3 regions of the Stenotrophomonas sp. PD6 genome follow, and region 3 is predicted to be linked to each of the others. Evidence: predicted binding sites of a transcription regulator. Region 3 holds the regulator's gene; each other region holds the start of a gene.
The links. Region 3 encodes HrcA, which represses chaperone genes, less so after heat shock. Its sites were predicted from a motif close to TTNGCACTCNNNNNNNNNGAGTGCNAA; they were not measured.
Positions count from the first base shown of each region.

Region 1: a site for HrcA is predicted at 2,847-2,873, ahead of rpoH (RNA polymerase sigma factor RpoH). Genes of this name have one in related genera too.
Region 2: a site for HrcA is predicted at 7,801-7,827, ahead of ACOZHM_RS20510 (co-chaperone GroES). Genes of this name have one in related genera too.

Region 1 covers NZ_JBLZQD010000002.1:618,631-628,158, forward strand. The annotation lists gene ACOZHM_RS05510 (hypothetical protein) at 1-2,113, shown strand, start outside; gene rpoH (RNA polymerase sigma factor RpoH) at 2,884-3,759, shown strand; gene purD (phosphoribosylamine--glycine ligase) at 3,837-5,123, opposite strand; gene rhuM (RhuM family protein) at 5,174-6,208, opposite strand; gene purH (bifunctional phosphoribosylaminoimidazolecarboxamide formyltransferase/IMP cyclohydrolase) at 6,285-7,868, opposite strand; gene ACOZHM_RS05535 (tetratricopeptide repeat protein) at 8,047-9,528, shown strand, end outside.
Region 2 covers NZ_JBLZQD010000031.1:527-10,054, reverse strand. The annotation lists gene ACOZHM_RS20555 (NAD(P)/FAD-dependent oxidoreductase) at 1-487, shown strand, start outside; gene ACOZHM_RS20550 (hypothetical protein) at 538-867, opposite strand; gene ACOZHM_RS20545 (ribonuclease E inhibitor RraB) at 885-1,229, opposite strand; gene ACOZHM_RS20540 (GIY-YIG nuclease family protein) at 1,349-1,645, opposite strand; glycine riboswitch at 1,669-1,751, shown strand; glycine riboswitch at 1,772-1,862, shown strand; gene ACOZHM_RS20535 (trimeric intracellular cation channel family protein) at 1,952-2,569, shown strand; gene ACOZHM_RS20530 (hypothetical protein) at 2,660-2,890, opposite strand; gene ACOZHM_RS20525 (3-deoxy-7-phosphoheptulonate synthase) at 3,042-4,115, opposite strand; gene ACOZHM_RS20520 (serine hydrolase domain-containing protein) at 4,461-5,624, shown strand; gene groL (chaperonin GroEL) at 5,704-7,353, opposite strand; gene ACOZHM_RS20510 (co-chaperone GroES) at 7,467-7,754, opposite strand; gene ACOZHM_RS20505 (endonuclease) at 8,102-9,528, shown strand, end outside.
Region 3 covers NZ_JBLZQD010000021.1:31,099-40,626, reverse strand. The annotation lists gene ACOZHM_RS19510 (prephenate dehydrogenase) at 1-607, opposite strand, end outside; gene pdxY (pyridoxal kinase) at 604-1,512, opposite strand; gene dnaJ (molecular chaperone DnaJ) at 1,589-2,716, opposite strand; gene dnaK (molecular chaperone DnaK) at 2,878-4,812, opposite strand; gene grpE (nucleotide exchange factor GrpE) at 4,971-5,483, opposite strand; gene hrcA (heat-inducible transcriptional repressor HrcA) at 5,566-6,633, opposite strand; gene recN (DNA repair protein RecN) at 6,787-8,451, shown strand; gene ACOZHM_RS19475 (LysR family transcriptional regulator) at 8,495-9,412, opposite strand; gene ACOZHM_RS19470 (SGNH/GDSL hydrolase family protein) at 9,507-9,528, shown strand, end outside.

The DNA.
Region 1 (9,528 bases), on a different contig from region 3:
CGAGTTCCTCGGCACCGGTGGCAGCCTGTACTACCTGCGCCACACCGACGTTCTGCCCGGCTCGGAGCAGGTGGTGCTGGAAGTGCGCGACCGCACCACCGGCCGCACCGAAACCCGCGCGACCCTGCAGGAAGGCGTGGACTACGAGATCGACGATCTGCAGGGACGGCTGATCCTGACCCGGCCGCTGGCGCAGCTGACCCGCGAAAACGTCCGCAGCATCACCCGCGACATGCCGCTGGATGGTTACGACCAGTTGCTGCTGGTGGACTACGAGTACGTGCCGCTGGGCTTCAGCAGCGACGACGTGACCTACGGTGCGCGTGGCCGGCAGTGGCTGGGCGACCACGTGGCGATCGGCGGCACCTGGATCGACGAGAACCGCAGCGGCGAGAACTACAGCCTCAAGGGCGCCGACCTCACGCTGCAGGCGGGGCGCGGCACCTATCTGAAGATGGAACAGACGCGCACCGATGCCACGGCTGCACCGGTGTTCTATTCGGACAACGGCGGCCTCAGCTTCATCCGTCGCAACCCGTATGAAGGCCGCCGCTCGGGCACGGCCAGCGCCGTGGAGGCGCGGGCCAACCTGCGCGAACTGGGGTGGACCGCCCAGGACTGGAGCCTGGGTGCCTGGTGGCGCGACGTGGACGCGGGCTTCTCGGTAGCGCGGCAGGACACCGGCGAGCCGATCCAGGAATACGGCGCGGAGTTCCTCGGCTACTTGAACGACGACTTCAGCCTGTATGGCCGGCACACCCGTACCGAGCAGGGCGAGCTGGCCTTGGAGCAGACCCAGCTCACCGCGGAGTGGCGGCTGGGCAACGACGGCCAGCTGTCGGGCGAGCTGCGCCGCGTGCGCGAAGAACAGCAGACACAGGACGTGGATGCACTGCTCGCCGCGATCGGCTACCGCCAGCGCTTCGGTTCCTCGTGGGAGCTGTACAGCACCGGCCAGGTCACGCTGGACGATGACGGCGGCGCCTACGAGAAGAACAACCTGCTGACGCTGGGCGCGCGCTATCTGTTCGGCGACCGCAGCAGCGTGGGTGCGGAAGCCAGCACCGGCAGCCGCGGCAATGGTGCCAAGGTGGACGCCGAGTACCGCATGGCACCCGACCACAGCCTGTACGGAAGTTACAGCTACAGCACCGACCGCACCGGCACCGACCCGCTGTTCGACACCGGCCTGCAGAGCGGCTGGACCATCGGCCAGCGTTGGCGCCTGAGCAACCAGGTCAACGTCTACAACGAGAGCCAGTACCTCAAGGACCGCCGCCAGGACAGCGCCGGGCTGGTGCACACCTTCGGCATGGATTTCTATCCCGCGCAGGGGTGGAACCTGGGCTTCACGCTGATGGACGGCCAGCTCGACTCCACCGCCGGCCGCATCGACCGTCGCGCGTACAGCGTCAGCGGCGGCCGCACCGACGCGGTGACGCAGTGGAGCAGCAAGCTGGAATACCGGCATGACAGCGGTGCCGAGCAGCGCGAGCAGTGGGTCACCACCAACCGCCTGCTGTACAAGCTCAACGAGGACTGGCGCTTCGCGTTGCGCGCCAACTACGCCGACACCGACGACCGCATCAACCCGGTGGCCGACGCCAAGCTGGTGGAGACCAACGTGGGCTTCGCGTGGCGCCCGCACGACAACACGCGCTGGGCGGGCTTCGGCAAGTTCACCTATCTCTACGACGTGGCGTCGCTGGGGCAGGAGGGCGGCAATCTGTATGACCAGCGTTCGCAGGTGCTGTCACTGGAGGGCATCCGCCAGATCGGCGTGCGTTGGGAGCTGGCCGCCAAGCTGGCCTCGCGCTGGGGCGACTACCGCACCGGACGCGGTGAGGGCGCCTGGCTGGACAGCCGCGCCGACTTCGCCGCGCTGCAGCTGCGCTACCGCCTGTTCGCCGAATGGGAAGGGCTGGCCGAGCATCGCTGGCTGAAGGTGCGCGATGGTGGCGTGCGTAAGGGCTGGCTGCTGGGTGTGGACCGCCGGGTGGGGGAGAACTTCAAGGTGGGGGTGGGGTACAACTTCACCGAGTTCAGTGATGACATGACGGAGCTGCGGTATGACCAGAAGGGGTTCTTCTTGAATATGGCTGGGTATTATTAGATTTGGTGTTGTGTGGGGGTTGCCACGCATCAGCTTCGTCATTGTCGACTTGCCACCCATTCGGCTTCGTCATTGCTGGGCCTGCCACCCATCTACCTTCGTCATTGTCTGGCCTGCCACCCATGGGGTGGCACTACCGGGCATTGCGGCTTCGGCGGTCGGCTTCGGTGGGTTTGCGTTTTGCCACGTACCACCTTCGTCATTGTCTGGTCTGCCACGCACCTCCTCCGTCATTGTCTGGTCTGCCACCCATCTACCTTCGTCATTGTCTGGCCTGCCACCCATGGGGTGGCACTACCGGGCATTTCGCTCTTGCCTTCGGCTGGTGTGCGTTTGCTTCGGGCTCGTAGCGCCAGGCTCTGCCTGGCTGGGGCCGAAGGCCCTTGCCTTGGCGTTGGGCTTTCGGCTTCGGGTGCGGCGCGCTTGCGTCGCCCCGGTAGAGCCTGGCCATGCCTGGCTGGGGGCCGCAGGCCTCCGCCTTTGGGCCGGCGTTCATGTCGGCGGGGCCGCAGGGCTGAATGCCTGGCAACGTTTTCATGCTGAATGGGCTCAGGGGCGTGGGATTGTCCGGCCCAAAACGACGCGGGCGTGACGTTTTCTCTCGTATCATCCTGATTTACAAGGGAATATGGTGTGATCGTGGTGCACTCGCCACTGTCACCATTTCGCGGTACGTTATCCAGGTGATCTGCGCCAGTGTTGCACCTATAGGACGCTGGAACTTTTTAACCCTTTAGCAGTCCAAATCCCGGACTGCTAAGATGAAGACTATGAGCCAGAACATGTCTACTGCCCTTGTGGCAAACAATCTTCCGATTCCCAGTGCGCTCGGTTCGCTGGACGCCTACATCGGCGCCGTGCACCAGATCCCGGTGTTGACGGTCGATGACGAGCAGGACCTGGCGCGCCGCTTCCGCGACGACCAGGACCTGGACGCCGCGCGCGAACTGGTCCATTCCCACCTGCGCTTCGTGGTGCACGTGGCCCGTGGCTACAACGGCTACGGCCTTGCGCTGGGCGACCTGATCCAGGAAGGCAACATCGGCCTGATGAAGGCCGTGAAGCGCTTCGACCCGGAAATGGGCGTGCGCCTGGTGTCGTTCGCCGTGCATTGGATCCGTGCCGAAATGCACGAGTTCATTCTCAAGAACTGGCGCATCGTCAAGGTCGCCACGACCAAGGCGCAGCGCAAGCTGTTCTTCAACCTGCGCAAGTCCAAGACCCGCCTGGGCTGGATGAACGCGGCGGAAGTCAGTGCGGTGGCCAAGGACCTCAACGTCTCCGAACGCGAAGTGCTGGAAATGGAGTCGCGCCTGTCGGGTCGCGATATCGGTTTCGACGCGCCCGCCGATGAAGACGAAGAGCGTGCACCACCGTCGCCGGCTGCTTATCTGATGGCCCAGGACGAGGACCCGTCCATGGCCTACGAACGTGCCGACAGTGAAGACAACCAGCTGCAGCTGCTGCGCGAAGGCCTGGCCGAACTGGATGCCCGCTCGCGCGACATCATCCGCCGTCGCTGGCTGGACGCGGACAGCAAGGTCACCCTGCAGGAGCTTGCAGATGAGTACGGCGTTTCTGCCGAACGCATCCGTCAGGTCGAGGCGAACGCGCTGAAGAAGATGAAGGCGCTGTTCACCGCGTAATCCGGTGGCACTGCACCCAACAAAAAACCCGGCGATGCCGGGTTTTTTGTTGCCGCGCGCTCACCGTTACGCAGTCCTTACGCCTGTTCGCGCGCAATCGCACGCCAGCCGATATCGTTGCGGTGGAACTCGTGCTCCCACGAGATCTTCGCCACGCCCGCGTACGCATTGGCCTGCGCAGCGCCCACGCTGTCGCCCAGCGCGGCCACGCACAGCACGCGGCCACCGGCGCTGAGCACCTGGCCCTGCGCATCCAGCGTGGTGCCGGCATGGAACACCTTGGCCGTGGCCGGCACCTGGTCCAGGCCATGAATGACGTCGCCGGTGATCGGCGTTTCCGGGTACGGCGAGGCGGCCATTACCACGCCCAGCGACGGGCGCGGATCCCACTGCGCCTGCACGCTGTCCAGCCGTGCATCGATCGCCGCTTCCACCAGTTCCACCAGGTCCGACTGCAGGCGCAGCATCACCGGCTGGGTCTCCGGGTCGCCGAAGCGCACGTTGAATTCGATCACCTTCGGCGCGCCGCTGGCATCGATCATCAGGCCGGCATAAAGGAAGCCGGTGAACGGAATGCCATCGGCAATCATGCCCTGCACGGTGGGGTTCACCACCTCACGCATCACGCGTGCATGCACTTCATCGGTGACCACCGGCGCAGGCGAGTAGGCACCCATGCCGCCGGTGTTCGGGCCGGTGTCCGCGTCGCCCACGCGCTTGTGGTCCTGCGAGGTCGCCATCGGCAGTGCCGTGGTGCCGTCCACCATCGAAATGAAGCTGGCTTCCTCGCCGTCGAGGAATTCCTCGATCACCACGCGCGCGCCGGCATCGCCGAATGCATTGCCCGACAGCATGTCGCGCACCGCATCCTCGGCTTCCTGCTGCGTCATCGCCACGATCACGCCCTTGCCGGCGGCCAGGCCGTCGGCCTTGACCACGATCGGCGCACCCTTCTCGCGCAGGTAGGCCAGCGCCGCGTCCACGTCGGTGTGTACCGCGTAGAACGCGGTCGGAATGTTGTGCCGGGCCAGGAAGTCCTTGGCGTAGGCCTTGCTGCCCTCCAGCTGCGCCGCGGCGGCGGTGGGCCCGAAGATGCGGTGCCCGGCCGCACGGAAGCGATCGACCACGCCGGCCACCAGCGGCACTTCCGGGCCCACCACGGTCAGCTCGACGCCTTCGGCCTGCACCAGCGCCAGCAGGCCGTCCAGATCGGTGACCTTGACCGCCACGTTGCGGCAACCCGCCTCGGTCGCCGTACCGGCGTTGCCCGGCGCAACCAGCACCTCGGTAACGCGGGACGACTGGGCCAGCTTCCAGGCCAGGGCATGTTCACGGCCGCCGGAGCCGATGACGAGGATTTTCATTGAGGGCGATCCTGGGTAACGGTAAGAAAAAGTGGTGGTGAGGCCGGGAGTCAGACGGGTTGTTCACGGGAGCTCAGGCGCTTTGCTTCGGCCTGCAGCAGTTGCATGTCGAGCTCTGCCTCCGCATCGGCGGCAAGCTTCTCCTGCGCACGGCGCGACGCATCGAACGCTTTGTAGCGCTCGGTGATGATCGCTTCCATCTGCTGGTTCGAGACGCGACCGGGGCCGTCGAGAATGGCGCGTTCGTTGAAGTCCAGGAAGCGGTCGGTCTGCTTGATCCAATCGGCCATGCGCGTTTCGATGCGGCGTTCGGCGCGATCTTCGGCAAAGTCAAGGAACATGGTGACCAACCGATTGAGCTGTTCGAGTTCCGGCTGCGACAGATAGTTCTTGGACACTACTGCGTCGGACTTGCGGGGTTTTTCGCCCGACCAGTTGGTCAGGCCAAGCTGGGCTGCGCCGGGATCGGCACGCTCAACGATCAACTGCGCGGCAGTGCAGCCAGTGATGGCGTAGACCAGCTTGTTCTGGATGGTGGCGAAGAAGGTCTTGGCGGTCGCCGTCGTACCGTCGTAATCGCTGCTGCTGAGTTTGAACAGATCGCGAAGCGTCTGGTAGAACCGCTTCTCCGAACTGCGGATGTCGCGGATGCGGCGAAGCAGCTCTTTGAAATAGTCTGCGCGTTCGGCGTCCTTGAGCCGCTCGTCGTTAAGCAGGAAGCCTTTGACCAGATACTGAGACAGGGCATCTGCGGCCCAACGACGGAACTGACCACCGCGAGGCGACCGCACCCTGAAGCCCACTGCCATGATCAGCTCAAGCCGGTACGTTTTCACGCTGCGACGTACCTCGCGATTCCCCTCACGGCGAACTTGTAAGTAATCCTTACAAGTTGCGGATTCATCGATCTCACCGTCTTCGTAGACTGACTGGATGTGCTGGGTGACGTTCTGAGGAGAGGTCTCGAACAAGGCGGCCATCTCAGCTTGCGTCAGCCAGACGGTCCCCCCCTCGGCGCGCAGATGAACGTCCGTCCGCCCGTCGTCGGTGCGGTACAGAATCAGCTCGCCGTGGTTGTCCGTCATGCGATCACCCTTAGCTCAGATCAAGAACCGCCCGTCGGTGCCGACACCCGGTCGGCACCCACCTTACGCCCAACGATCAATGCCGGAAGTGACGCACGCCGGTAAACACCATCGCCAGGCCATGCTCGTCGGCGGCGGCAATCACCTCCGCATCGCGCATCGAACCGCCCGGCTGGATCACCGCCTTGATGCCGGCGGCGGCGGCGGCGTCGATGCCGTCGCGGAACGGGAAGAACGCGTCGGAGGCCATCACCGAGCCTTCCACCACCAGGTTCGCGTCGGCGGCCTTGATGCCGGCGATGCGGGCCGAGTACACCCGGCTCATCTGCCCGGCGCCCACACCGATGGTGCGGTTGTCCTTGGCGTAGACGATCGCGTTGGACTTCACGAACTTGGCCACGCTCCAGGCGAACAGCAGGTCGGCGAACTGCTTCTCGGTCGGGGCCAGCTTGCTGACCACCTTGAGTTCATCGCGCGTCATGCCGCGGTTGTCCGCGCTCTGCACCAGCAGGCCCGAGCCGATGCGCTTGGTGTCGTAGCTGTTGCGGCCCTCGCCATGCGGAATGCGCAGCACGCGCACGTTGGCCTTCTTCTGCGCGTATTCCAGCGCGCCCGGCGCGTAATCCGGCGCGATCAGCACTTCCACGAACTGGCGGTCCAGGATCACCTTGGCGGTGGCTTCATCCAGCGGCTGGTTGAAGGCGATGATGCCGCCGAAGGCGCTGGTCGGGTCGGTGGCGTAGGCCAGCTCGTAGGCATCGCCGTTGCCGGCGCCCACGGCCACGCCGCACGGGTTGGCATGCTTGACGATCACGCAGGCCGGCGCGTCGAACTGGCGCACGCATTCCCACGCCGCGTCCGCATCGGCCAGGTTGTTGTAGCTCAGTTCCTTGCCCTGCAGCTGCTGGAACGTGGCCAGCGTGCCCGGCACCGGGTGCACGTCGCGGTAGAACGCGCCGGCCTGGTGCGGGTTCTCGCCGTAGCGCAGGTCCATCACCTTCACCACGCTGGAATTCATCTGCGCGGGGAACTCGGTGCGCACCGGCACGGCGGCATCACTGGCGGTCACGGCCGAGAGATAGTTGCTGATCGCCGCGTCGTACTGCGCCACGCGGTTGAACGCGGCCACCGAGTACGCGAAACGCTTCGCAGCGGAGAGCTTGCCATCGTTGGCGTCCAGCTCGGCCAGCAGCTCGGCGTACTGCGCCGGATCCGTCGCCACGGTGACGCGGGCGAAGTTCTTGGCCGCCGAGCGCAGCATGGCCGGGCCGCCGATGTCGATGTTCTCCACCGCGTCTTCCAGTGTGCAGTCGGCCTTGGCGGTGACCGACTCGAACGGGTACAGGTTGAGCACCAGCAGGTCGATCGCACCGATGCCGTGCTCGGCCATCACCGCTTCGTCCAGCCCGGCGCGGCCGAGCAGGCCGCCGTGCACCAGCGGGTGCAGGGTCTTGACCCGGCCGTCCATCATTTCCGGGAAGCCGGTGACATCGGCCACGTCCTTCACCGGCAGGCCGGCCTCGCGGATCGCCTTGGCGGTGCCGCCGGTGGACAGCAGCTCCACGTTGCGGGCGGCCAGGGCACGGGCCAGGTCGATCAGACCGGTTTTATCGGAGACGGACAGGAGGGCCCGGCGAACGGGCAACAGATCAGCAGTCATGGGGACGGGGCAATCGGCAGCGGAGCGGGGCCAATATTGTAGGCGGTGGGGGCCGGTGGCGGGCGTCGCCCGGCCGATATTGCCGCTGGCGGCCCCATCCGGCACATCCGCCGAGCCCCGCAAGCCCGGGGCGCTGGGGTAGGCTGCGCGTTCAGCCAGGGATCTGCAGGTCTTCATCGTGTCGACAGCAACATGGAAGGTGCCGCTGTTTGTCAGCGTGGCGGCGTGGGCCAGCATCGGAACGGCCGTACAGGCACAGGACGCGGCCAGTGTGGTGGCCAATGAGACCGTCATCGTGGACACGGTGGTGGATGCAGCGGCCGCCGCGCCTGCCGCCGGAGACCCCGCTGACGACACGGGCTCCAGCAGCGACGACCTCGAGCAGCAGGCTTATGCCGCCTACGAAGCCGAGGACTGGCCGCAGGCCCGGCGCCTGATCGACGCGGCCATCGTCCTGGCGCCACGCCAGATCAGCCTGTTCCGCCTGAAGGCGTACATTGCCGCCGCCACCGACGACAACGCCGGGGTCGCTGCCGCGACTGCACAGGGATTGCAGGTGGCTCCGGGTGACCCGGAAACCCTGCAGCTGCGCGGCACCGCAAGGGCCAAGCAGGGCGACACGCCCGGCGCGTTGGCAGACTACGCTGCGGCCCTGCAGGCGGGCTGGCATACCAGCAGCCTGTTCCGCAATTACCTGTACCTGCTCAACCAGCAGCACGACAACGCCCGCATGCTGGAGGTCTACGCCGCGTACGAGGCGGCGTATCGCACCGACCCTGAGGGCACCGGCCTGCATGCGGACATCCCGTTCCACGCCGCTCAGGCGTACTACCACCTGGACCAGCCACGCCGCGCGGTGGAACTGCTCGACCAGGCCATCGCGCAGTCGCCGCAGGTGGCCAGCTACTACGGCAACCGCGCCATGGCGCAGCACGCGCTGGGCCGCTCCAGCCAGTCCCTGGCCGACGATGCCCAGGCCATGCGGCTGGAGCCGAAGGAGCCGCAGTATCCGTACAACCGGGGCGTGACCCGGCTGGACCTGGGCGACCCGGCGGGCGCACTGGCCGACTTCAAGGCGGCGCTGGCACTGGGGCGGGACGATGCGGCCACCTGGCTCAACATCGGGGTGGCCGAAGACCGGATGGGGCGCACACGCGAGGCCTTGGCGGCCTATGACCGGGCCCTGCAGAAGGAGCCCGCCAATCCGCAGGTGCTGACCAACCGTCTGTCGCTGCTGCAGCGGACCGGCAAGGGCGCTGCCACGGTAGCGGCGCAGGCCGGCGCACTGCCAGCCGAAAACCAGGCGCAGCTGCTGTTCAACCAGGCGCTTGCGCACTCCAAGGCGTCGCAGTGGCAGGCTGCCGCGGACCTGCTGGAGCAGGCGGTGCGGCTGGATCCCGGCCTGGATACCGCCTGGCTCAACCTCGGCGTCATGCAGGCCAAGATGGGGCAGTACCAGCGTGCGCTGGAGACCCTCAACGACTACATCAAACGCGCGCCGCTCAAGCCCATGGGCCTGGTCAACCGTGCCGACGTGCTGCACACGCTGGGCGACGACAGCGCCGCCGAGAAGGACCTGCTGCGGGCCACCCAGCTGGAGCCCGGCAACCTCGACACCCAGCAGCGCCTTGCCCGCCACTACAGCCGCACCGGGCAGACC
Region 2 (9,528 bases), on a different contig from region 3:
CGCGCGCACGCTGGAGGTGCCGCTGGACCGCGCCGGGCGCGTGCCGGTGCAGCCCGACCTGACGATTGAAGGCCATCCCGAGATCTTCGTGGCCGGCGACCTGGCCGCGCTGAGCCAGGCCAACGGCAAGCCCGTACCGGGCGTGGCGCCGGCCGCCAAGCAGATGGGCAAGCACGTCGCCGCGACCGTGCGCGCGCGGCTGGACGGCAAACCGGCACCGGGCGCGTTCACGTACCAGGACTTCGGCAACCTCGCCACCATTGGCCGCATGGCGGCCATCGTCCACCTTGGGCGGTTGCAGCTGTCCGGCGTGCTGGCCTGGTGGTTCTGGCTGGCCGCACACGTGTTCTTCCTGATCGGCTTCCGCAACCGCATCGTGGTGCTGCTCAACTGGGCGGTGGCGTACTGGAGCTACCAGCGCAGCGCGCGGATCATCTTTGGCGATGACCAGGAGGACCGGCGGGTACGCGGCAACGAAGAACGCTGATTCGTAGAGCGACGCCATGCGTCGCTGTCGTTCAGATCACGCTGCAGCATTCACTCGCCCACGTCGGCGTCATTGCCACGCGCCAGATGCACGTCCCAGGTACACAGGTAATCCGGGTTGCTGATCGTCAGCGCTATCGAGCGCAAGGTGTAATCGCCCGGTGCGGCTGGCGTGTAGTGGTCCAGCGTGGGCGGCAGGAACAGTTCCTCGCCGTCCACCGCGCTGGCCAGCACCACGCCCTCGTCGTCGTTGATGCGCAGCACTTCGCCCGCGAACTGGCGATGCTCCAGCGCGTTGCCGTCGGCATCCAGGTAAGTGATGCCGGCAAGCACCGTCTTGCCCAGCATTGCCCGGGCCTTGTCGCTGTCGTTGAGGGTCATGGCATGCCGACCGGGGCTCAGTCCTGCACCATGCAGCCCCAGCCGTCGATGCGGCCCTCGAATTTGGCCGCCTCCGATTCCAGCAACGCTTCGAACCCGGCAACGTTGTCGTGGGTCGGCACCATCAGCGGATGCACCAGCACCTGCCAGGGGAAGTCGTCGTTGCCTTCGTAGGCAGAGAGCGACACCTTCTGTTCGTTGCGGAGCAGGTGCACCGAGAAACGGATGGCGGCCTCTTCATCGGGGAAGATCACCGCGAAATCGACCTCCCGCGCGATGGAGAGGTCATCCCCGTCCTGCAGCATCTTCCACAGCACGTCGCCGTTCTCGTCTTCGGGGTACTGCGTGAGGTCGCGTGACATGGGTTTCCAGTGGCGGCAGGGGGACAACGCGATCTTCCCATGTCGCACCGCTCAGCAGTCAATTCCGGTGGGCAGCAGGAGCACCGCTACCGCTGCCGTGAGTGCACTGCCGAGCACGCTCACCCGGGCGGCTCCGCAATCGCCTGCAGCCAGGCGAGCTTGCGGTCGCGTGGCTGCCGCTTGAGTTCGCATTCGGCCTTCGACGCCGCTGAGCGATCCGGGTAGGCGCGCATGGCCAACACCCTCAGCGGCGGGTTTGCCCGCGTGTAGCGCGCGCCCTTGCCGGCCAGGTGGGCCTGGAAGCGGGCGTCCACGTCGTTGCTGATGCCGGCGTAGTAGCTGCCGTTGCGGCATTCCAGCAGGTAGACGTACCAGGGGGCGGGTTCAGCGGGCATACCGGGATTATCCACCTCCATGGCGGCGCTGGCTGCTAGAATCCGCCCCGGATGCAGGAGAGAGGCGCCGCGCTGGCGCCCGCCGAAGGCGCAGGCTCCCATAATCGCTCAGGCCGGTGGCTCGATACGCCACCAACCATGCATCCAACACGCCGATCTGGAGAGAGGTCTTCAATGACCCGCCGAAGGGGCACGTGGCCTGGCCACTGAACTCTCAGGCAAAAGGACAGCGGGAGCGGCAACGGAATCCCACCCTGCGACAGTGCTACGGCGCTGGCGTGGCCCGTGCGCGTTCCGTCCCCGCCTGTGCCGTACCCGGAGCCGCCCATGCTGCTGTCACTGATCTACCTCATCGCCATTTCCGCCGAAGCCATGACCGGGGCGCTGTCCGCCGGGCGGCGGCGCATGGACCTGTTCGGCGTGGTGATCATCGCCTGCGTCACCGCCCTGGGCGGCGGTTCACTGCGCGACATCGTGCTCGGCCATTACCCGCTGGGCTGGGTGAAGCACCCGGAGTACCTGGGCTTCACCATCTGCGCCGCCCTGATCGCCACCTGGATCGCGCGCTGGATGCACCACTTCCGCCGCACCTTCCTGGTGCTGGATGGTCTGGGACTGATCGCCTTCACGCTGATCGGCTGCGCGGTCGCGCGCGACGGCGGGCATTCGGTGCCGATCGTGCTGATCGCCGGCATGCTTACCGGTGCGTTCGGCGGCGTGCTGCGCGACGTGCTGTGCAACGAAGTGCCGCTGATTTTCCAGAAGGAACTCTATGCAGTGATCACCCTGCTGACCGGCGCGGCCTGGCTGGGCCTGCTGGAACTGGGTGTCTCGCTCAACGCCGCCACCCTGTGGTGCCTGGGCGGCGGCTTCGCGTTCCGGCTGCTGGCGATCCACTTCAAGTGGGAGATGCCAAAGTTCGTGTACCGCGACGAGGTGCATTGAGAATCAATGCGCCTTGTCGCGATACACGAACGGTAGCACCGGACTGTTAGTCCGGTGACCTTCTCATGTGGCGTGTGGCTTCGTCCGTGCTCAGCGGTCCCAAGGCGCCTTGTAGCTCAGCAGGCGACAGATGGCCGCATTGTCTTCGAGGGATGCACCAAGTGCAGCGTTGAAGCGCCGCAGGTTATCAGTGCTCAGCACGAACTGGGTCTGATCCGCGTGTCGGTCGGGCGCGCCTCTTTTTGCAGGCACGCGGATCGCCAAGACGTTGCTGGTCGTGCCCGCGGGACGATCTGACAACCACTCTTCATTTGTGTTCATCGCAGACACACTCCGTCAAGAACTCAAGGCAGGCCGACAGTGTGCGTGACAGCGGAAAATCCAACCAATTGATTTTATTGGCAGAACCGGCATTTTCAGTAGGTGCGGTGTCGTGTAGCGGGGCAGAGCCCCGCTCTACGGCGGCCTGGGGTCAGGCTGCTTCGCTCAGCCGGCGCGCGCGACGCGCACGTACTGCCTGGGCCAGCGATTCGAGCACGGCCAGCGAGCTGTCCCAGCCGATGCAGCCGTCGGTGATGCTCTGGCCGTAGACCAGCGGTTCGCCCTCGACCAGGTCCTGGCGGCCGGCCACCAGATGGCTTTCCACCATGACACCCACGATGCGGTCCTCGCCCGCCGCCAGCTGCGCGTTGATATCGGCGATTACCTTGGGCTGGTTCTCGGGATTCTTGCTGCTGTTGGCATGGCTGGCATCGATCATCAGCCGCGCCGGCAACTGCGCCTTGGCCAGGGTCTGGCTGGCGGCATCCACACTGGCCGCGTCGAAGTTGGGCACCTTGCCGCCGCGCAGGATCACGTGGCAGTCCGGGTTGCCGGCGGTGGCCACAATGGCGGTGTCGCCCTGCTTGGTCACCGACAGGAAGTGATGCGGGTTGGAGGCCGCGCCCACCGCATCGGCGGCGATCTTGATGTTGCCGTCGGTGCCGTTCTTGAAGCCTACCGGGCACGATAGCCCGGAGGCCAGTTCGCGGTGCACCTGGCTTTCGGTGGTGCGCGCACCGATCGCGCCCCAGGCCACCAGGTCGGCGATGTACTGCGGCGAGATCACGTCGAGGAATTCCACACCGGCCGGCAGTCCAAGCTTGTTGATGTCGCGCAGCAGGCCGCGCGCAACGCGCAGGCCCTTGTTGATCTGGAAGCTGCCATCCAGGTCCGGATCGTTGATCAGGCCCTTCCAGCCCACGGTGGTGCGCGGCTTCTCGAAGTACACGCGCATGACGATTTCCAGCTCGTCGGCGTAGGCGTCACGCAGCGGCTTGAGCCGCTGTGCGTATTCGATGGCGGCCACCGGGTCGTGGATCGAGCACGGGCCGATCACCACGGCCAGGCGGTCGTCGCGGCCGTGCAGAATCTCGTGCAGGGCGGCGCGCGAGGCGCTTACCGTGGCAGACGCTTCATCGTCGCAGGGCAGCAGGGTCAGCAGCTGCGCCGGCGGCGTGAGCGGCTCGATTTTTCGGATGCGAAGGTCGTCGGTGTGGGGGGGCATGGGGGGTGTCTCCTGGAAGGTGGGGGTCCCCAGCGCGGCGGCAACAAAAAAGCCGCCAGGTGCGCTGGCGGCTTTCGGGAATGCGTCTGAAGTTTCTTCAGGGTGAGCGCATGCCTTCCTCCGCCGGTGGCTTCGGAAAGTAATACCAAAAGTAGGAATTGGCGTGGCGTGCGTTCATTGAGGCGTATTGATATCACAGGGGTTTGGGGCTGCCAACTGTTTCATTCGCAACTGCGGGGTGGCATTCACCCACCACCGGACGCCATTGGGCGGCATGACTTTCGGCGCTGGTGAGCGCACATGCGGCCGGTAGGATGCGGGGCGAGTCCTGGAGGAGTGCCGTGCATGCGCCCGTTCGTCCTGATGCTCTCCCTGTTGTTGCCTGCCTCGGCAGCGCTCGCTGCTGATTCACCTGCCGTGTTGCCTTCCGCATCTGCCGTCGAAGCAGAGATGCAGCGCCTGATGCGGGCCACCCACGCACAGGGTCTCGCGCTGGCCGTCATCGATCGCGGCAAGGTCGTGCAGGTCCATGCTCTGGGGAACCGCAATGCGGCCGGCGAGCCGCTGCAGCCCGACACCGTCATGTATGCCGCGTCGCTGACCAAGACTGCCTTTGCCTATAGCGTGATGCAGCTGGTGGATGAAGGCGTGCTGGACCTGGACCGCCCCATCGGCGAGTACCTGGACCGTCCGCTGCCCGACTACCCTGCCGAGAAAAGCTACGCACCGTGGCCGGATCTGAAGGACGACCCACGCTGGCGGCAGCTCACCGCGCGCATGCTGCTCAGTCACCGCAGCGGTTTCTCCAACTTCGCATTCCTGGAACCGGAGGGAAAACTGCGCCTGCATTTCGACCCCGGCACGCGCTATGCCTATTCCGGCGAGGGTTTGATCCTGCTGCAGTTCGTCCTGGAGAAGGGACTTGGCCTGGACGTGGGCAGCCAGATGCAGCAGCGCGTGTTCGACCGCTTCGGCATGACCCGTACCAGCATGACCTGGCGTGCGGACTTCGCGGACAACCTGGCCGATGGCTGGACTGCAGACGGCAGCACCGAGCCGCATGACGAACGCAGCCGCGTGCGTGCGGCCGGGTCGATGGACACCACGATCACCGACATCGCGCGTTTCGCTGCCGGGCTGGTTCGGGGCGAAGGGCTTTCGCCCGGTGCGAGACGCGAGATGGTACGTGCGCAGTGGCCGATCACCACCGCCTCGCAGTTCCCCACCCTGCAGGACGAGCTGCCACCGGAACAGCGCCGTGCCGACCTCGCCGCAGGGCTGGGCGTAGTGGTGTTCGACGGCCCGCAGGGGCATGCGTTCTACAAGGGCGGCCACGATGATGCGGTAGGCAACACGCTGGTGTGCGTCGAACGCGGGCAGCGCTGCGTGGTGATCCTGGGCAACGATGTGCGCGCCGAGGCCGCGTTCCCCGCGCTGGTGCGCCTGGTGTTGGGTGAGACCGGCGCGCCATGGACGTGGGAATACGGCAACAAGACGTTCGTGGAGTGAGGGACAACAAAAAAAACCCCGCCTTTCGGCGGGGTTTTTCATCGGACCGATGGGTGCCAGCCGAACGCTGGCAGTGGCATCAGAAGTCCATGCCGCCCATGCCACCCATACCGCCCATACCGCCGCCTGCTGCACCGGCGCCGTCATCCTTCTTCGGCGAATCGGCCACCATGGCTTCGGTGGTGATCATCAGGCCAGCGATCGAAGCGGCGTTCTGCAGCGCCGAACGGGTCACCTTGGTCGGGTCCAGGATGCCGAAGGCCAGCATGTCGCCGAACTCACCGGTGGCGGCGTTGTAGCCGAAGCTGCCGGTGCCTTCCTTGACCTTGTTGACGATGACCGACGGCTCTTCGCCGGCGTTGGCAACGATTTCGCGCAGCGGGGCTTCCATCGCGCGCAGGGCGATCTGGATGCCGTGGTTCTGGTCTTCGTTGTTGCCCTTCAGGCCGGACAGCGCGCTGACGGCACGCACCAGGGCGACGCCGCCGCCCGGGACCACGCCTTCTTCAACGGCTGCACGGGTAGCGTGCAGGGCGTCGTCGACGCGGTCCTTCTTTTCCTTCATTTCGATTTCGGTCGAGGCGCCGACCTTGATCACGGCAACACCGCCGGCCAGCTTGGCCACGCGTTCCTGCAGCTTCTCACGGTCGTAGTCCGACGAGGTTTCTTCGATCTGCGCCTTGATGTTGGTCACGCGCGCAGCGATGTCTTCCTGCTTGCCGGCACCGTCGATGATGATGGTGTTTTCCTTGGAGACCTGCACCTTCTTCGCATGACCCAGGTCAGCGATGGTGGCCTTCTCCAGCGACAGGCCGACTTCCTCGGAAATCACGGTGCCGCCGGTCAGCACGGCCATGTCCTGCAGCATCGCCTTGCGACGATCGCCGAAGCCCGGAGCCTTGACGGCCACGACCTTGACGATGCCACGGATGGTGTTGACCACCAGGGTGGCCAGCGCTTCGCCTTCGACTTCTTCAGCGACGATCAGCAGCGGCTTGCCGGCCTTGGCGACGCCTTCCAGCACGGGCAGCAGGTCGCGGACGTTGGAGATCTTCTTGTCGAACAGCAGGATGTACGGGTCATCCAGGTCGGCGGTCTGCGACTGCTGGTTGTTGACGAAGTACGGCGAGAGGTAGCCGCGATCGAACTGCATGCCCTCCACGACGTCCAGCTCGTTTTCCAGGCCCGAGCCTTCCTCGACGGTGATGACGCCTTCCTTGCCGACCTTCTTCATCGCTTCAGCGATGATGTTGCCGATCGACTCGTCCGAGTTGGCCGAGATCGTGCCGACCTGGGCAATGGCCTTGTCGTCGACGGTGGGCTTGGAGATGTTCTTCAGCTCGGCGACGGCGGCCACGACGGCCTTGTCGATACCGCGCTTGAGGTCCATCGGGTTCATGCCGGCCGCAACGGCCTTGGCGCCTTCGCGGATCAGGGCCTGGGCCAGCACGGTGGCGGTGGTGGTGCCGTCGCCGGCGTCGTCGTTGGTACGCGACGCGACTTCCTTCACCATCTGCGCGCCCATGTTCTCGAACGCATCAGCCAGTTCGATTTCCTTGGCGACGGACACGCCGTCCTTGGTGATGGTCGGGGCGCCGAAGCTCTTCTGCAGCACGACGTTGCGGCCCTTCGGGCCCAGGGTGGCCTTGACGGCATTGGCGAGCACGTTGACGCCGCGCACCATGCGCGAACGGGCGTCTTCACCGAAACGAATATCTTTGGCAGCCATGTGCGTTTACCTTTTTATGTGATTGCCGGGCAGTGCCCGGCGACATTGATCTGGGCAGCGGGGCAGAGCCCCGCTCTACGAGTCAGCGGCGGGGCAGTGCCCCGCGAGGCGAATCAGCCAACGATGGCCAGGATGTCGTCTTCGCGCAGGACCTTGTATTCCACGCCTTCGCTCTTGTAGCTGCTGCCGGCGTACTGGCCGTAGATGACCTTGTCGCCCACCTTCAGGGACGGCGCGCGGACGCTGCCGTTGTCCAGCGGCTTGCCCGGGCCCACGGCCACAACTTCACCCTTGGTCGACTTTTCCTTGGCGGAGTCGGGGATGAGGATGCCGCCGGCGGAGATTTCGTCGGCTTCGATCGGCTTGACCACGACGCGGTCGTGAAGCGGCTTGATGCTCATGTGGGACCTCTTAAGTTATTGATTGGGCTGAAAAAGTCCGGCGATATTAGCACTCACCCAGGGTGACTGCCAGCAACGCTCGTGAAAAAACCCGCCAGTGCGGGACAGGGCAGAGATGGTGCTGCCGCCCGCCCTTTCAAGGGGCCGCCGGGAAATTTCTGTCCGGCGGTGGGCCAGTCCGGGCCCCGGAGCCGGCGCATCGCCCCCGGCGGCCAAGACCCCCGCTATTCATCCGCCAATTTCTTGACGCACGTCCCATTGCGGAGTGCCGATCACGACATCTCGATAGATGTGTCATCTGGATTGGCTAGATTCGGCCGGCAAAACCCAATCACAAGGAGCTGTAGATGAGGTTGCTCACACCGCTATCGCTGGGGTGCCTGCTGGCATTGGCTGCCAGCCCCGCCCAGGCCGACGTTTTCATCAATGAACTGCATTACGACGACAGCACCGCCGCCGGGGACGTGGGCGAGGCCATCGAAGTGGTCGCCACCGGGGGCGAGGACCTCGGCAGCTACCGCCTGTACCTGTACAACGGCAGCACCCCGTCGGCCGCCACGGTCTACGCCAACAACGCGGTCCCGGCCGGCACCGCCGCCGGCTGCGGCAAGGCCAGCGTCGCCACGGTCACCTACCCCACCAACGGCGTGCAGAACGGTCCCAACGACGGCATCGCGCTGGTCGATGGCAGCGGCAAGGTCGTCCAGTTCATCAGCTATGAAGGCACCATCACCGCCTCGGGCGGCCCGGCCGCCGGGCTGACCAGCCAGAACATTCCGGTCAGCGAGACCAACAGCACCGCGCCGGGCACCTCGCTGCAGCTCACCGGCAGCGGCAGCCAGTACGCGCACTTCACCTGGGCCGCCTCGGCCGCGCAGACCTTCGGCGCCTGCAACACCGGCCAGACCTTCAGCGGTGGCGGCAGCACCGGGCCCAACACCCCGCCGTCGGTGAGCACCACCACCCCCGAACAGGGCGCCACGACCTTCCCGGCCGCCGCCGATCTGGCCGTGACCTTCAGTGAAACGGTGACCGTCACCAGCGGTGCGTTCACGCTGAGCTGCGGCCAGTCCGGCACGGTGCCGCTCACCCACGCCAGCAGCGGCACCCGCTTCACGCTGTCCACCAACACCGCGCTGGTGGCCGGTGAGGCCTGCCGGTTCGACATCCGCGCCGCCCGCATCAAGGACGCGCAGGGCGCACGCCCGGCCGCCGACACCCGCATCGCCTTCACCGTGGCCAGCGGCGGTACCGACCCCGGCCCGGGGCCCGACCCGGATCCGGGCACCTACTATTCCAAGGTCAACACCTCCAGCCCCAGCCAGCTGCGCTGCTCGCTGCACGCCACCATCAAGGGCCATACCTCCTACCCCTACAGCGGCTCGGGCACCAGCACCTGGACCATCCTGGAAATCGCCGACGAGGATCCCAACAACAGCGGCCGCATCCTGGACGCCTACCGCAACCGCAGCTACGCCAAGGTGAGCGACCGCGCAGGCACCGGCAGCGGGCTGACCTACAACCGCGAGCACACCTGGCCGAACTCGCTGGGCTTTGCCAGCACCACCGGCGACAAGGGCCTGCCGTACGCCCCGTACACCGACACGCACATGCTGTACCTGACCGATGCCCAGTGGAACGCCGACCGCGGCAACAAGCCGTTCGCCAAGTGCGACAGCAACTGCGGCGAGCGTGCCACCGAGGCCAACAACGGCCAGGGCGGTGGCAGCGGTGGCTACCCGGGCAACTCCAACTGGGTGCGCACCCCGGACGG
Region 3 (9,528 bases):
GCTCGAACGACGCCGAGCGGTACGGCATCAGCTCGGGCAGCGCGCCCAGCAGCGGGGCGTACTCGCGCAGCACGCCGGCCTGGGCCAGGTGGGTGGCATGCACCATCGCCTGCACCAGCGCCATGACCTGGTCGTGGTGTTCGGGCGTGGCGCGCACGCACTCGGCCTCCAGCGCGGCGCACAGCGACTGCAGCCACGGCTGCCACTGCGACAGGCGCGCCTCGCACACCACCATCACCCTGCCCTTCAGCGTGGGTGCCTTGGGCGGCGCGGTCATCGGGTGCAGCCCGACCACCTCGGCCTGCGAGGTGAGCATGGCGGCCACCGGCTCGCTCTTGACCGAGGTGACATCCAGCCACAGGCGACCGGCCTCGCGACCTGCCGAGCGGGCCACGTAGTCGGCGATCAGCGCCGGTGTGTGGCGGATCGGCGCGGAGAAGATCAGCACCTGCGCACGCGACAACAATGCCTCCGGATCCTCCGACTGCGGGTCGGCCGGGTCGTGGCCAATCACTTCCAGGCCCATTCGCTGCTGCAGGAACAAGCGCAGCCAGCGCCCATAGGCACCCGCACTGCCGACGATGCCGACGACCGGTTGCAGACTCACGCCAGCCGCTCGGCGAGGAAACGATGGGGCTGGGCGAGCGCGGCCGGTGCGGCGGCCAGGACATCGAATTCTTCGTGGTCGTTGGCCAGGGTCGCTTCCAGCGCGGCGTGCACGCCCGAGATGGAGCGCGACAGCGCCTGTTCGAAGCGCTCACCGCGCAGCAGGAAGGCGACCAGCAGCGACATCAGCACATCGCCGGTACCGGCGACGTCCACCGGCAGGTGCGGCGAGGACCAGCGCCAGATCGCATCGCGGCTGACCGCCAGCGTGACCAGCTGTCCCGGCTCGCCGCCGACGCTGTGCGCCAGCACCCACTCCGGCCCGCGTGCCAGCAATGCCTGCGAGGCTGCGACGGCGTCGGCCTCGGCCAGGCTGGGCAGGCCGGTCAGGCGGCCCAGTTCGAAGGCGTTCGGCGTGACCAGCCACGCATGCGGCAGCAGGCGTTCGGCGAAGATTTTTTCCAGGCCAGGCTCCACGTAGGGGCCGGTGTGGGTATCGCCGATCACCGGGTCCAGGCAGTAGCGCAGCTGCGGCGAGGCCGGCAGCACGGTGTCGAGCCAGTCGGCAAAGGCGGCGCCATTGCCGACGCTGCCGAAGTAACCCGAGACCAGCATCTTTGCGCGCGCGGGAAGGCCGCGCTCGGTCGTACCCAGCAGCAGTTCGGCGAACCAGTCGGCCGGCAGCACGCGGCCACGCGTGGTCGGATAGAACGGCGCATTGCTCAGCAGCGTGGTGGGGATTTCGGCGACACGCACGCCCAGCGCGCGCAGCGGCGGCACTGCCGCACTGTTGCCGGCATGGCCGTACACCAGCTGCGACTGGACCGAAATGACGTCGACCGGCGACGGGCCGTCCGGGCGCTGGCGGCGCCCGTGGACCAGGTGGCTTTCGAGGGTATCGTTCATGCCTCGATTTTAACGCCGCAGACACGAAAACACCGGGGCACGCCCGGTGTTTTTGTGTTGCAGGTGAAACGATCGATTACGAGGTCATGCGGTCCCAGAACCCCTTCACGCCGTCGATGAAGGTCGCCGACTTCGGCGAGTGCTTGCGCGCTTCTTCGCCGGTGAACGTGGTCTCGAACTGTTCGAGCAGCTTGCGCTGTTCGGTGGTCAGGTTGACCGGGGTCTCCACCACCACGCGGCAGTACAGGTCGCCCTCGCTGCGGCTGCGCACCGAACGCACGCCCTTGCCGCGCAGGCGGAACAGCTTGCCGGTCTGGGTTTCGGCCGGGATGCGGATTTCCGCATAGCCGCCCAGGGTGGCCACGCGCACGGTGTCGCCCAGCGCGGCCTGCGAGATGCGGATCGGTACTTCGCAGTGCAGGTCGTCGCCATCGCGCTGGAAGATCGCATGCTCGCGCACACGCACTTCCACATACAGGTCGCCTGGCGGGGTGCCGGCCGGACCGGCCTCGCCCTCGCCGGCCAGGCGGATGCGGTCGCCGGTATCGACGCCCGCAGGCACCTTCACCGACAACACCTTGTCTTCTTCCACACGACCGTTGCCATGGCAGGTCTTGCAGGGGTTCTGGATGATCTGGCCACGGCCGTTGCAGTTGTGGCAGGCCTGCTGCATGGCGAAGATGCCACGCTGGATGCGCACCTGGCCCTGCCCACGGCAGACGCTGCAGGTTTCCACCTTGCCATCGTCCGAACCGCTGCCATGGCAGTCGTCGCACTCGGCCAGGGTCGGAATCTCGATACGGCGCTCGATGCCGCGCACCGCTTCTTCCAGGTCCAGCTCCATCACGTAACCGATGTCGGCGCCGCGACGTGCCTGGCGCTGGCCACCGCCCGCGCCCCCGAAAATGTTGCCGAAGATGTCGCCGAAGATGTCGCCCATGTCCGGGCCGCCCGGGCCGCCACCGCCGCCCATGCCGTGCTCGAACGCGGCGTGGCCGTGCGCATCGTACATGCGGCGCTTGTTGGCGTCGGACAGGGTTTCGTAGGCTTCCTTGCACTCCTTGAAGGCCGCTTCCGCGGCGCTGTCGCCGGGGTTGCGGTCAGGGTGGTGCTTCATCGCGCAACGGCGATAGGCCTTCTTCAGTTCTTCTTCGCTGGCCGTGCGGGACACGCCCAGCACTTCGTAGTAATCGCGCTTGCTCATGGTGTGAATCAGTATCCGGAAGTCGGGATTCGTCAAAGCGGAAGAGCGGAACCAGGTCCGCTCTTTCGTCGGGCGCCCCGGCACACCGGGGTACGGCGGTCAGGACCCGGTGGAAACGACAACGGGACGTTGCCTGCGCAACGTCCCGCGTCATGTCCGGATCAGGACTTCTTGTCGTCCTTGACCTCGGTGAACTCGGCGTCGACCACATCGTCGTTCGCGCCGCTGTTGTTGCCGGCACCGGCATCGGCACCCGGGGCGGCACCGCCCTGCTCGGCCGCGGCCGAGGCGGCGAACAGCGACTGGCCAGCCTCTTCCAGCACCTTCGACTTGGCTTCGATCTGCGCCTTGTCGTCGCCCTTCATCGCGGTTTCCAGGTCGGCCAGGGCCGATTCCACGTTGCCGATCACGTCGCCACCGACCTTGCTGCCGTGTTCCTTGATCGCGGTACGGGTACCGTGGATCAGCGCGTCAGCCTGGTTGCGGGCCTGGACCAGCTCGTGGAACTTCTTGTCTTCTTCGCGGTTGGCTTCCGCGTCGGCGACCATGCGTGCGATCTCGTCCTCGGACAGACCCGAACCGGCCTTGATCTCGACCTTCTGTTCCTTGTTGGTCTTCTTGTCCTTGGCCGACACGTGCAGGATGCCGTTGGCATCGATGTCGAAGGACACTTCCACCTGCGGCAGGCCGCGCGGGGCCGGCTCGATGCCGGAGAGGTCGAACTTGGCCAGCGACTTGTTGTAGCGGGCCTGTTCGCGCTCACCCTGCAGCACGTGCACGGTCACGGCCGACTGGTTGTCCTCGGCGGTGGAGAACACCTGCGAGGCCTTGGTCGGGATGGTGGTGTTCTTTTCGATGATCTTGGTGAACACGCCGCCCATGGTTTCGATACCCAGCGACAGCGGGGTCACGTCCAGCAGCAGCACGTCCTTGACGTCGCCGCCCAGCACGCCGCCCTGGATCGCCGCGCCCAGTGCCACGGCCTCGTCGGGGTTGACGTCCTTGCGCGGTTCCTTGCCGAAGAACTCGGTGACCGCCTGCTGCACCTTCGGCATGCGGGTCTGGCCGCCGACCAGGATCACTTCGCTGATGTCGCTCGAACGCAGGCCGGCATCGTTCAGCGCGATGCGGCACGGCTCGATCGACTTCTTGATCAGTTCTTCCACCAGCGCTTCCAGCTTGGCGCGGGTCAGCTTGATGTTCAGGTGCTTCGGACCCGAGGCGTCGGCGGTGACGTACGGCAGGTTCACTTCGGTCTGCTGGCTGGTGGACAGCTCGATCTTGGCGCGCTCGGCGGCGTCCTTCAGACGCTGCAGGGCCAGCGGATCCTTGCGCAGGTCGATGCCCTGGTCCTTGTTGAACTCGTCCACCAGGTATTCGATGACGCGGTTGTCGAAGTCTTCGCCGCCCAGGAAGGTGTCGCCGTTGGTGGCCAGCACTTCGAACTGCTTCTCACCGTCGACGTTGGCGATTTCGATGATCGAGACGTCGAAGGTGCCGCCGCCCAGGTCGTACACGACGATCTTGCGGTCCTTGCCGTCACCCTTGTCCAGGCCATAGGCCAGGGCAGCCGCGGTCGGCTCGTTGATGATGCGCTTGACTTCCAGACCGGCGATGCGGCCGGCGTCCTTGGTCGCCTGGCGCTGGCTGTCGTTGAAGTAAGCCGGCACCGTGATCACGGCTTCGGTCACGGTCTCGCCCAGGTAGGCTTCGGCCGTCTTCTTCATCTTTTCCAGCACGCGCGCGGAGATTTCCTGCGGCGCCATCTTCTTGGCATCGCTGGTCTGGACCCAGGCGTCGCCGTTGTCGTGGGCCAGGATGCCGTAAGGCACGTGCGCGATGTCCTTCTGGACTTCAGCGTCGGTGAACTTGCGGCCGATCAGGCGCTTGACGGCGTAGAAGGTGTTCTTCGGGTTGGTGACGGCTTGGCGCTTGGCCGAGGCACCCACCAGCACTTCGCCGTCCTTGGTGTAGGCGACGATGGAAGGCGTGGTGCGGTCGCCCTCCGCATTCTCGATGACGCGGGCCTTGCCGCCGTCCATGATCGCCACGCACGAGTTGGTGGTGCCGAGGTCGATACCAATGATCTTGCCCATGGGGGAGACTCCTGAAAAGTTGGGAACATCCGGCAGTTGCCGGGTTATGAATGGGATGTGTGGGACGCTGCGAACACTTTCAAGCCATCCCTGATGTAGAGCCGGGCTCTGCCCGGCTGTATTGTTCATTCAGCCGGGCAGAGCCCGGCTCCACGCACCTAATCGCGGGCGACCACGACCAGCGCGGGGCGCAGCAGGCGGTCGTTGAGCTGGTAGCCCTTCTGGAACACCTGGACCACGCTGCCGGGCGCCGCGCCGGGCGCGTCGACCTGGCTGATGGCCTGGTGGTGTTCCGGGTTGAACGGCTGGCCGGTCGGATCCAGCAGGATCAGGCCGTTGTCGGCGGCGACCTTGAGCAACTGCTTGTAGGTCAGCTCCAGGCCTTCGCGCAGCGGGCTGGGCTCGGCGCCGGCGGCATTCAGGCCGGCGTCCAGGCTGTCGAAGACCGGCAGCAGCTCGCCCAGCAGCTTCTCATTGGCGAAGCGGCGCGCCTGTTCGACGTCGCGGGCCACGCGCTTGCGCTGGTTGTCCAGGTCGGCGCGCTCGCGCAGCGACTCGGACCGGAGCAGGGCCAGCTCGTTGTGCAGGGCGTCGAGCTGCTGCTGCAGGGTTTCACCCGCGGCGTCGGCGGCCGGGGTCTGGGATGCGATATCAGGCTGATCTTGGTTCATTTCCGGATCCTTGGCGGTGACTCTCCGCCTCCACCCACCCCTATGTGGGCGTCCGGACCCGATTCAAGAGCCGGAGACGCGTTTAGGCCCGATCCCGGGACAATCCGCCTCCGGCCGGCGCATCCAGCGCTGCCCCCAGCACCTGCGCGGTGGCTTCCACCAGCGGGATCATGCGGTCGTAGGCCATCCGCTTGGGCCCGATCACGCCCAGCACGCCCAGCACCTGGCCACCGGCCGAGTACGGCGCGGTGACCAGCGAGACGTTCTCCAGCGGCATCACCCCGGTCTCCTCGCCGATGAAGATGCGCACGCCCGGCGCCTGGATGGTGCGCTCCAGCAGCTGCAGGATCTCGCGCTTGCTGGCGAACACGTCGAACAGCTCCCGCAGGCGGTCCAGGTCGGACAGGTCCTGCACCCCCATGAGCCGGGTCTGGCCGGCCAGCACCATGTCGTCGGCCGGCGGCGCCATCGCCTGCTCGGCCAGCTCCACGCTATGGGCCAGCAGTTGCTCCATTTCCGAACGCGCCTCGCGCAGCTCCACCAGCAGCCGCGAGCGGATCTCGGCCAGCGGGCGGCCGGCGCAGTGCGCGTTGAGGTAGTTGGCCACCTGCTCCAGTTCGGCCGGCTCCCAGCTGCGGCGGGGCTCGATCACCCGGTTCTGCACCTCGTTGTCGGCGAACACCAGGATGGCCAGCACCCGGCGCGCATCCAGCGCCACGAAATCGATGTGGCGGAAGGCGAACTGCTCGCGGCGCGGGGCGCCGACCACGCCGACGAAATGACTCATGGCCGACAGCAGCTCCGAGGCACTGCCCAGCAGCGCCTGGGTGCCGGCACCGCTGGAGAGCTCGCTGCGCAGCCGGCTCAGCTCGCCCTCGCCGGGCGGCTGCATCTTGACCAGGCTGTCCACGAACACCCGGTAGCCGTGCGCGGTCGGCACCCGGCCGGCCGAGACATGCGCCGAGCTGAGCAGCCCCAGGTCCTCCAGGTCGCCCAGGATGTTGCGGATGGTGGCCGGGCTGACGTCCAGCCCGGCCAGCCGCGCCAGGGTCTGCGAGCCGACCGGCTCGCCGTCCTGGATGTGGCGCGCGATCAGCGTCCGCAGCAGGTGGCGGGCACGGGGGGCAAGGTGGGTCGCGGAGGGATGCATGGAATCAGCCTGTGAGACGCCACATTAGATAATGGCTGGGCCGGGCGTTGGCAAGTGAGCCCGCCAGGCCGATCGGCAGCCGCCGATCAGTGAATGCCGATTGGAGCCGCCCGCCGCGCATGCTAGCGTTGCGCGGCTCGAGAACCGAAGACCATGCTTAGACATCTATCGATCAAGGATTTTGCCGTCGTCCGCGCTACCGAACTGGAATTCGGCGCGGGCATGACCGTGGTTTCAGGCGAGACCGGCGCCGGCAAGTCGCTGATGGTCGACGCGCTGGGGTTCCTGTCCGGCCTGCGCGCCGACAGCGGCGTGGTCCGCCACGGCGCGGCGCGCGCCGAACTGTCGGCCGAGTTCGCGCCCGCCGACGATGCCCCCGCGCGGCGCTGGCTGCGCGACAACGAACTGGACGACGACGACCAGTGCCAGCTGCGCCGCATCATCCGTGCCGACGGCGGCTCGCGCGCCTTCATCAACGGCCGCCCGGTGACGCTGTCGCAGCTGACCGAGCTGGCCGCCATGCTGGTCGAGATTCATGGCCAGCACGAGCAGCAGGCCCTGCTGTCGCGCCCCTCCCAGCTGTCGCTGCTGGATGCCTTCGCCCGCAACGATGCCGAGCGCGCCCAGGTGCGCCAGACCGCGGCACGCTGGCAGGCGCTGGTCGATGAAGCCGAGGCGCTGTCGCGCCAGGGCGACGTCAGCGACCGGATCGGCTACCTGGAACACCAGCTCGGCGAGCTCACCCGCGAAGACCTGGACCCGGCCTCGATCGCCACCCTGGGCAGCAGCCACCGCCGCCAGGCCCACGCCAGCGCGCTGATCAGCGCCTGCGACGTGGCCGTCGGCCGGCTCAATGGCGACGATGAGGTCTCGGTACTGCAGCTGCTGCAGCAGACCCGCCACGACCTGAGCCGGGTGGCGGAGCACGACAGCCGCCTGGGCGAGGTCGACGCCCTGCTCGACAGCGCCGCCATCCAGCTGGACGAGGCGCTGGCCCTGCTCGACCGCATCCACGACGACCTGGATGCCGACCCGGAGCAGTTCGAGGACATCGAGCGCCGGCTGGGTCGCCTGCACGATCTCGCCCGCAAGCACCGCGTGCCGATGGAAGGCCTGGCCGAGCACCGCGACGCGATGGATGCCGAAGTGGAACAGCTGCGCGGCGCGGATGCGCGCCTGCAGGCCCTGGCGGGCGAGATCGACCGCGCCGCCGGCCAGTGGAAGACCGTGGCCGAGGTGCTCAGCGCCAGCCGCCGCACCGCCGCGAAGGCGCTGTCGGACACCACCACCACCCTGATCGGCGAGCTCGGCATGGGCGGCGGGCAGTTCCTGATCGACATCGAGCCGCAGGCCGTGTCCAAGCCGGACCCGAACGGCGCCGAGCGGGTGGAGTTCCTGGTGGCGGCCAATGCCGGCCAGCCGCCGCGCGCCCTGCGCAAGGTAGCCTCCGGCGGCGAACTGTCGCGCATCTCGCTGGCCATCGAGGTCGCCGCACTGGGCCTGGATGCGGTGCCGACCATGGTGTTCGACGAGGTCGATTCCGGCATCGGCGGCGCCGTGGCCGACATCGTCGGCCAGAAACTGCGCGCACTGGGCGAGAAGCGCCAGGTGCTGTGCGTCACCCATCTGCCGCAGGTGGCGTCCAAGGGCCACGCGCATTACCGGGTCAGCAAGGCCCCGGTGGAGGGCATGACCCAGAGCGCGGTGGAGAAGCTGGATGCCAAGGCCCGCGAAGAAGAACTCGCGCGCATGCTCGGCGGCGTGGAAGTCAGCAAGGAAGCCCGCGCGGCGGCGCGCAAACTTTTGCAGGAAACCTGACGCGCGTACGTACCCACCCACGGTGGGTACCTACCGTGGGTGGTCACCCCAACGGCCTGCCCAGGTCCACGTTTTCCACCAGGAAATCCAGGAAGGCGCGCACCCGCAACGGCAGGTGCCCGCCCTGTCCCACGAACACGGCGTGCACGTCTTCCAGGTCGCCTGGGTTGGCGTGCTCCAGCACCGGAAGCAGCCGGCCGGCGGCGACATCGGCCTGCACCTGGAACGCCGCCAGCCGCGCAACTCCGACGCCGCCCAGCACCAGCCGCCGCAACGCCTCGCCATCGCTTGCGCGTGCATTGCCACCGGTCGGCACCCTCTGCACCTGCCCCTGTTCGCGCACTGGCCAGCCCATCTGCGCACGTGCGTGGCCGATATCCAGACGGTTGTGCGCCATCAGCGCAGCCGCGTCTTCCGGCAAACCATGCCGGGCCGCATATGCAGGCGCCGCCACGATCATCATCCGCGTGGCACCCAGCCGGCGCGCCACCAGGCTGGAGCTCTTCAACGGCCCGGCACGCACCGCCACGTCGGTGCGCTGCTCCAGCAGATCGATCACTTCGTCGGTCAGCACCAGGTCCACGTCCACCTGCGGGTGGCGCGCCAGGAACAGCGGCAGCAACGGCAACAGGAAGTGGTGGCCGAACGGCACATTGGCGTTCACCCGCAGCCGCCCGCGCGGGTCGGCATGGGCGCTGGCGCAGCGTTCGGCCTCGTCCAGGTCGGCCAGCACCTGCAGGCCGCGTTCGTAGAACACGCAGCCCTCCGGGGTGAGCTGCAACTGGCGGGTCGAGCGCTGCAGCAGCCGCGTGCCGAGCCGCTGTTCCAGCCGTGCCACCAGCTTGCTGACCGCCGAGGGGCTCATGTCCAGCGCGCGCGCCGCCGCCGAGAAGCTGCCGGCCTCGATCACACGCACGAAGATTTCCAGCTGGCCGGAGCGGTTGATGTCGGGCGCGGGCATTGGGGAATCCAGTTCACAGATGATTGTCCGTAGGCAGTCTAGTTCACAGATGAGCGGCCGCGCACGATGGCGATCCCTTCCACGGGAGACCCCCATGAACCGATTCGCCGGCCTCG